One region of the Calorimonas adulescens genome, then DNA from elsewhere that is predicted to be linked to it. Evidence: a T-box and tRNA genes for the amino acid it is inferred to sense, from the RefSeq annotation. Region 1 holds a T-box; the other holds one or more tRNA genes.
The links. The T-box of region 1 lies ahead of proS (proline--tRNA ligase). A T-box ahead of a tRNA ligase gene usually reads a tRNA of that ligase, here a tRNA-Pro.
Positions count from the first base shown of each region.

Region 2: it has a tRNA-Pro gene. The T-box ahead of proS (proline--tRNA ligase) is inferred to sense a tRNA for this amino acid. The anticodon was not compared.

Region 1 covers NZ_VTPS01000004.1:331-4,763, forward strand. Annotated here, with positions in the region: gene FWJ32_RS03495 (MFS transporter) at 1-1,167, shown strand, start outside; gene FWJ32_RS03500 (DUF1638 domain-containing protein) at 1,366-2,046, shown strand; T-box leader at 2,468-2,659, shown strand; gene proS (proline--tRNA ligase) at 2,701-4,143, shown strand; gene FWJ32_RS03515 (YbaK/EbsC family protein) at 4,146-4,433, shown strand, end outside.
Region 2 covers NZ_VTPS01000011.1:63,348-67,780, reverse strand. Annotated here, with positions in the region: gene FWJ32_RS08340 (hypothetical protein) at 1-448, shown strand, start outside; gene FWJ32_RS08335 (hypothetical protein) at 843-995, shown strand; gene FWJ32_RS08330 (helix-turn-helix domain-containing protein) at 992-1,441, shown strand; tRNA gene FWJ32_RS08325 (tRNA-Pro) at 1,517-1,592, opposite strand; gene FWJ32_RS08320 (S8 family serine peptidase) at 1,642-2,820, opposite strand; gene FWJ32_RS08315 (hypothetical protein) at 2,876-3,073, opposite strand; gene FWJ32_RS08310 (bifunctional folylpolyglutamate synthase/dihydrofolate synthase) at 3,131-4,414, opposite strand; gene FWJ32_RS08305 (GNAT family N-acetyltransferase) at 4,424-4,433, opposite strand, start outside.

The DNA.
Region 1 (4,433 bases):
TGTTTGGCGACATTTATCGGGAGCTATGCGCAGTATCAGATCCCTGCCCTCGCATATAAGCTTATCCCTGCCTTCAACCTTTCTTCGTCGCAGTATGCCAGTATCCTTTCGGCTCCCATGCTGCCTGCTGTATTTTTCAGCATTGCGGCAGGTGCAATGGCCGACCGTTTCGGCGTAAAGAAAGTAGTGTCAGTGGGATTCATATTTGCTATAATAGGCATAACTTTCCGCTTTGCAGCCACAAACTTTTGGGAGATGTTAATACTGATGGCTATGGCAGGATGCAGTTCAGCCTTTTTGAACGCCAATATCTCCAAGCTGTTGGGAGCGTGGTTTCCGCCAGAGCAAATTGGCACCGCCATGGGAGTTGTTCTGGCTTCCGCCACCATTGCTATGGCTGTAGGTACTGCCACATCTGCCATGTTTCCATCTATGAGAAGTGCTTTCATAACCGCAGGTGTGATCTGTGTGATAATCGCCGCACTCTGGGTGTTATTCATAAAGGATAAGCCCGAAGGTGCACCGGATATGCCGAGCATGCCTGTGGCTAAATACATCGGTGTGGCAGCCAAAAGCAGAAACATCTGGCTTGTGGGAATAACTATGATGTTCATCATGGGCGCAATGATGGCTCTTTCCGGTTTTCTCCCTAATGCGCTTCATGCAGTGAGGGGGTTGGACCCCGTAAAAGCAGGCTTTGCAGCATCACTGGGAAGTTGGGGAGGATTGGCTGGCAGCATTTTAGGCCCTGTGATTTGTGATCGTCTGGGTCGTATGAAACCATTTCTTGTAATATCAGCCATCCTAGCGGCAGCTGGCACTTACTATGCTTGGCAGGCGCCTCTAGGAGCAGTTATGTGGATTTTGTTCATTATCAATGGCTTTGTGGGGGCGGCTATTTCTCCACTGCTGATGTCTTTCCCCATGTTATTGCCAGAAATCGGCCCGGTTTATGCCGGAAGCGCCGGGGGTTTGATTGCCACCATGCAGCTCATTGGTGCATTCTGCATTCCAACATTTATTATAGCCCCTATTGCAGGTACAAATTTTTATATTATGTTTGGCCTTGCAGGGTTAAGCTTTTTAATGGCTGCGGTTGTAATAATGTTCCTGCCCGAGCTGGGCGTGAAAGCTCGTGCAAAATCAGATCCAGACTCCTCTCACTAATGCATAAACAAGGAGTGAAGAAGCCAGAAATGTCCTTTCTGGCTTCTCTATTAAAACATCTGTTTTTTTAACAGGATTTATTGTCATTATTCAAATATAAAGATAACTCTCATTTTGAAAAAAAGTAAATTCATTTTTTGAAATTAGTGGCCTATTGACGTATAATAGAATTATAAACAACATTAAGGATGTGAAAGCATGAGAAATGTCATCATTGCTTGCCAGACGCTTTACGATGAATTAAATCTGGCCGTCAATGAAACTCATTGTGAGTACCCAGTGGTATGGGTGAGCTCTGAGTATCATAGTGATCCCAATCGTCTGAGGTCAAAATTGCAGCAGGAAATCGATGCACAGAACGGATTCGACAACATATTGTTTGCATACGGGTTTTGCGGTAATGCTGTAATAGGTCTGAAAGCCTCTACTGCAAACCTGATTTTTCCCAAAACCGATGACTGTATTTCAATGCTCCTTTCCAAACCAGAAGAGAAATATGAACGCATGAAAGAAACTTACTTTTTGACCAAAGGCTGGATAGAAAACTCAAAGAGTTTGTTGAATGAATATCTGAATGCCGTGAATCGTTATGGAGAAAAAAGGACGAAAAGAATATTTCAGATTATGTTAAAACATTACAATAAATTGATGCTCATTGACACGGGTGCTTATAATGTAGCCGATTATTGGGATAGGGCAAAAAAAATAGCTGGAATTGCAGATCTGGAATTGTTTACGGGGAAAGGCAACCTATGGCTGTTGAAAAAATTATTGACCGGCCCCTACGATGATGATTTTATTATTATTGATAAAGGTCAAACAGTCAATACAGCAAGTCTGGGATATGTTTATGATAGAAATACTTACCAGGATCTATAGTAGAGGTATACAGCTAAAAAATTTGTCGCTACACTTGATTTTTTGCTTTGTTTAATACTTTTTTGATATAATTTTTCCATTGTTTATAAGGGAAAATCCAATGGCATAGAATTCCAAAAGAGGGGAACACTATGCTATTTTTTCTTTCGGGAAATATATATTCTGTACGCAAAATACACAGGTGGATTTTATCCCAATGGAAAAAGCCATGCGGGAACTTGGCATAAATCAGTCTGACCTGGACAATATAGAAGATATAAAAAATCTTGATCGGCCTTAGCAAATACAGGCAGTTAAGGCAATTAACAAAGTGGCTGCTAATCCTCTGCCTCAAACAGAGGGTGGCTACGGTAAACCTTTGATAGTGGTGGATATTGACAAAATAAATGTGTAATGGTAAACTATCTTAACAAATAATATATCAAATGCGGTGAAGGGGAATAGTATAAACCTGTCGGGCATACAGAGAGCTGGCTGTTGGCTGAGATGCCGGCTGCCTATGGTTTTGAACCCACCCTGGAGCAGGAAGCGATGAGCTTTCCCGGATATCCGTTATATATTTAAGTGGGCTTTTGCCAATAAGGGTGGTACCGCGGAACCTTCCGTCCCTGTGAGGGGTTGGAGGGTTCTTTTTTTAAAGAAAAGGAGGATATTATGGAGGAGAAAAATCAGTATTTAAAAGAGATTACCCCAATGGATGAGGATTTTTCTCAATGGTATATTGATACCATATTGAAGGCAGAACTGGCTGATTATTCTACAGTAAGGGGTTGTATTGTCTTCAGACCATATGGCTATGCTATATGGGAAAACATGCAGCAGCTTTTAGACAGACGCTTTAAAGAAACAGGGCATAAGAATGCATATTTTCCACTGTTCATCCCCGAATCTCTCCTTCAAAAGGAAGCAGAGCATGTGGAAGGGTTTGCGCCTGAGGTGGCATGGGTTACCCATGGGGGCAGTGATGAATTGGTGGAGAGGCTTGCCGTAAGGCCGACGTCGGAAACTATAATATGCAGCATGTATTCAAAGTGGATAAAGTCGTGGAGGGACCTACCAGTCCTGATAAATCAGTGGGCAAATGTAGTCAGATGGGAAAAGAGTACCAGACCGTTTTTAAGGACATCAGAATTTCTATGGCAGGAGGGGCATACAGCCCACAGGACAGAAGAAGAGGCCGAGGAAGAGACACTGAGGATGCTTGAGGTTTACAGGGACTTTGTGGAGACTGAGCTGGCTATACCTGTGATAAAGGGTAGGAAAACTGAGAATGAAAAGTTTGCTGGGGCATTGAGGACATATACCATTGAGGCTCTTATGAAGGACGGTAAGGCACTTCAGGCCGGCACATCCCATAACCTTGGGCAGCACTTTGCAAAGGTGTTTGATATACAATATTTAGACACAGATGGACAGCTAAAGTATGTTTGGCAGACATCATGGGGTGTTTCAACGAGGCTCATTGGGGCACTGATCATGGTCCACGGGGATAACAAAGGTCTTAAAATACCGCCGCGGATAGCCCCTGTACAGGCAATAATAATACCTATACCTGGACAGGAAAGTGAAAAGGTGTTTGAAAAGGCTAAGGAACTATCTGCGGGGCTTAATAGCAGATTCCGTGTGGAAGTGGACTTTAATGATGAAAAGACCCCAGGATGGAAATTCAGTGAATACGAGATGAAAGGTGTGCCTCTAAGGATTGAGATTGGTCCAAGGGATGTAAAGAATGACCAGGTGGTCTTAGTTAGAAGGGATACCGGTGAAAAGATGGTTATATCCCAGGATGCTCTGGATGTGAAAATTGGAGAGGTACTTGAGGACATACAGAGGAATATGTTCACTCAGGCAAGGGCTTTTGTGGAGAAAAATACGAGAGAAGTTCATAGTTTTGATGAGTTTAAAGAGACAATAGAAAATAAAAAGGGTTTTGTAAAGGCAAATTGGTGCGGGAGTACTGAATGTGAGCTTGCGATAAAAGATGAGACCATGGCCACCATAAGGTGTATACCATTTGAAGGTAGTGAGCCTGATGGTGGGTGTGTGCACTGTGGCAATAGGGCTACCAAAAAGGTAATTTTTGCAAGGTCATATTGATTATGTATATGAACATGTCAGAGATAGTACCAATGCCTCTTAAGGATGTTTCTAAAAGCCTGGGTGATGATACAGTCAGGCTCATGGTAAGGGCCGGCCTTGTGAGGAAGGTCAGTGCTGACTCTCTTTTGTATATGCCCTTGAGTATCAAAGTGATTAGAAAGATTATCAATCGGATACTGAAATACTACTGTAGTGCACATGAAGTAATGCATGGCGGCCTTGATGAGAAGAGGTCCATCTCGTTTTTTAAGGTTTTAAAAAACGAGATGGACCTGTATCAGATTGCA
Region 2 (4,433 bases), on a different contig from region 1:
CTTTTACAAAAAAATATACATTCATATGGATAATAGCAGTGAATTTAATTTTCCAGGTTCAAAAAGATTTAATCTTACAATTGAGAGAATACCCGAAATAAATGTTCCTAATGGAGTCGACACAAACAAAGTTAAATACGCGGTAATAAGTTTACCTTTTTTGCCAGATGATTTAAAAAGTCAAATTTCAGGTACAGTAGACCTTAAAAATTTATTGGAAATACCAGAATCAGCAGAAAGAAAAAAGTTAGATTACACTTCAATTAATAAAAATAAAGGCGTCACAGTATCATACTATTTAAAAGATGCAAATATTTCAAATAAAAACAAAGAAAAAAGAGAAGCATTTGTTCAAATAGCTTGGATTGAAGATGATATTATATACCAAATGGAAGGAATAGGAATATCCGAGAATCAATTAATAAAAATAGCAGAATCAATGAAATAATTACATGATTAAGTCTAATCCTATGTAATTATCTCTGCCAAATTTATTATCAAAAAGTGATCGCGTCAAGTATTTTTAGGTTATTAAAGACCCCACCATAATGAATTATTATAGGAAAATGTTTGGGGCCTCTTGATAGCCTTTCTGATAGTATGTGACTTCCATGGCTTTCTGCACTGCAGCCTGTTATTTCACCTTGATAGTCTTTGTATGTACATATGCCATCCCGGTTATTATTAATATATATCAGGCATTTGTTTATTGGGTCATTGGGTCCATCCGTCTTTAACTCTTCATGTTCTTGAATGAGTATTTCATTTACTTTTTCTCTGTCTTTTTTAAGTATGGCTCTCCAAAAGTAATTGAATTACAACCACAATTTGATGATGTTCATGTGATATTTCAAGAAGCAACTGAAAAGAAACCAGAAATGTATGTAATAATAGCCGCCTCATATCCTTATCCAGTAGTTGTAACAGTATGCAGGACTATGGATGAAGTTTGGGAATATTGTAATGGTTTCTTAAAAAGGAGGAAGAAGAAATGATTAAAAGAAAATGCTTTATCTGCGGTGCTAATATGGAAGAAAAGACTATATCAACAAAGGCTGGTTGGGGTAAATATACATTAACTATAGATGGGATAAATGCTTATGTGTGCCCTGAATGTGGTGAAATAACATATTCTTATGAGGAAATGCACATGCTCCAAGAGCTTGGAAAGAGTTTATCAAACCTAAGCGAAGAAGAGCGGCCTGATGTACTAAATGTCTCTGAAGTAGCAGACTTATTAAGGGTAAGTAATCAGACAGTTTATAATATGATAAAAGATGGACGTTTAAAAGCAGTGAAAGTTGGCCGAGAATGGAAATTTATGCGTAAAAACATAGAAAGTATTTTAGACCAAGAAACTAAATTAGCTGCACGAAATAATACCGGCCAATTATCCGAACACGATTTTGAAATAATAAAAAAGCATATTTCAAATATGTGAGGTGTGATAAATGTATGAAATAAAGAAAGCAGTTTGCATTCAAACCTCGCAAACCGCTAATTTACTGGATTTTTATGGTCGGGGCAACAGGACTTGAACCTGCGACCTCATGGTCCCGAACCATGCGCGCTACCACCTGCGCTATGCCCCGACTGACGAATTATATTTTAACATATATCGTTAATTTTATCAATAGAATGTTAGCAGTCGAGATCAGCAAAGTCTGCAAGCCGTGTGCCCTTGCTATTTGAGATTGTAAGTTCTTTCCCCGAGGCATCAAAGCTTGTTTTTGCCCCCAGTTGTTCTGCTAAAAATCTGGCTGACACATATACATAGTCCCCAAATTTAAATGGTTCAACATCCATGTTTATTTCTTTCCCGTCAACTACTGCCACCTTTGCGCCTATCTGCACTATGCCGTTCATACGTGTAAACCCTCTGTCCAGTTTGATTTTGATTTCTTTGGACCTGGATGGAAGAGAGGCACCATAATTAAAAGTGAACATACCATAACCGTATGCATCGTCTTTACCTTTGGGGCCCAAGTCTTCTGTGTGCATGATAAGATAGTTCCTCATCTCTTCCGGTGTCATTTTTCTCCCCATAATCCTCTTACAATCTGAGAGAACCAGCGCTATGGCACCAGATATGTGTGGAGTTGCCATAGAAGTTCCGGAAAGGTAGACATATTTCCCATTGATGTATGTTGAATATATGTCTACACCCGGACCTGCCACATCCACCTCTGGCCCTTTGCTGGAAAATGGCGCTATAATCTTCTTTGCATCCACTGCAGCTACAGCTATTGTTTCAGGATACCTGGCCGGATAGTCCACGGTATCAGCATCGATATTTTCATCTCCCTCATTACCCGCTGCTGCAACAAGTATAGCACCCTTTTTATATGCGAATCTTAGTGCCTGCCTTACTATCGGGCTCGGGTTTTGAGACCCAAAACTCATGGATATTATCTCAGCACCATTCTCCACTGCCCAAGCAATACCATCTGCCACGTCCTGGTCTTGCCCTTCGCCTTCTTTATCCAGTACCTTCACTGCCAATAGATTTGACTTGGGAGCAACTCCAGAAACTTTTATTCCAGAGGCTGCTATTATACCAGATACGTGGGTCCCATGTCCATTGTCGTCCATAAAGTCTCCTTTACCGGTGAAGTCTTTGCCTCCTATAATCCTATCCTTAAGTTCCGGGTGTTTATAATCTATGCCGGTATCTATTACTGCAACAACGGTATTTTCTCCATGTGTCCTGTTCCACATGACATCTGCCCCAATGAGTGTCAAGCCATAAGACATATACCCTTCCGGCACATTTTCTGTAACAAAAACAATCCTTGGCGTCTTTGGAATTCTAAAGGTCATCGTGATCCCCCCTGTTCATATATTATTAATATGATTCAACAGGGGCTGCTGACACCTATTCCTCCTGTATTAGTTTTAAATAGAGCTTATTTTTGTCCCATTTGACGTTCATTTCCCTTGCTTTCTTTAAAAGAAATCTGTATCTTTCTGATGCAAATTGATACCTTCTTTTAGCCTCTTCCAATTTTTCCTCTGCAAGCTTCATGTCTTTCAAAGCGTCATCGATTTCTAAGAGAAGTTTTTCTCTGTCCATAAAAACACCCCTTCAGGATAACTTTATATAAAGTTATTCTAAAGGGGCTTATCCAAATTACATCTTTCTTAAAATCTTACGTACCTCTCCAATAAGGTAAAGAGAACCACATATGAGAACAAGGTCATCTTTATCTGCTAATCCAATGCCTTTTTCCACAGCTTTTTTAATATCATCTTCGCAATATGTCTTTAGTCCCGGCATATTGCTCATGACCATAATATTAAGTTCATGCGCTGAAAGAGCACGCGGGCTGTTGGGCTTTGTAAGCACTGCTGCATCCGCAACAGGCAAAAGTGTTCTTAATATCCCATCCACATCCTTATCCTTAAGTATGCCCATAATCAGAATCAGCTTTTTATAGTCAAATATATCTTCTATGGCTTTACGCAATGCGAGAGCTCCCTGTGGATTATGGGCACCATCAATTACAATATATGGATTTTCCTTCATTACCTCCAACCGGCCTGGCCATCTGGCATTTTCCAGGCCCTTCTTTATTGCCTTCTCATCAATGTTCACGCTGTACCCCTGAAGGTTTCTGATAGCTTCTATGGCTGTGGCAGCATTGAGTAGCTGATGTTCACCCAGAAGCTTTATCCTGAGGTCCTTTAATTCCCCATAGTCAAAGATCTGACCATGCGGTGATGCGTCTCTCAAGCTTATATTATTAAGAGCAGTAACAGTAAGGGATGCATCCTCCTCTTTGCACCTCACCTTAATGACATCCAACACCTCAGGTTCTTGAGGATATGATACCACCCTTATCCCTTTTTTTATGATACCAGCCTTCTCAAATGCAATCTTGGGCAACGTATCACCCAGTACATCCATATGGTCGTAACCTATATTGGTTATCACGCCTACAAGGGGTTTTACCACATTGGTTGCATCAAACCTGCCACCAAGTCCAACCTCCACTACGGCAAAGTCCACACCTTGTTCTTCAAAATATTTAAACCCTATGGCCGTCACCACCTCAAACTCCGTTGGATGACTGAAGCCATTTTGAACCATCTCATCTATGATTGCCTTAACCTGCGTGGCAAGCCTGGCAAGATCTTCATTTGATATGTTTACTCCATTTATCTGTATCCTCTCATTGAACTCCTCAAGATAAGGGGATATATAAAGTCCTACCCTGTACCCTGCCTCTTTTAAAATCGAGGCAGTCATCGCACATACAGAACCTTTCCCATTGGTCCCCGCCACATGAATTATCTTATAACTATCCTGCGGGTTCCCCATAGCCTCAGTAAGTCTCTTTATATTGTCAAGACCAAGCTTCATACCAAACCTGTTTACTGAATGTATCCACTCAATAGTTTCTCTGTAATCCATATCCTCTCTTTACAGAAAA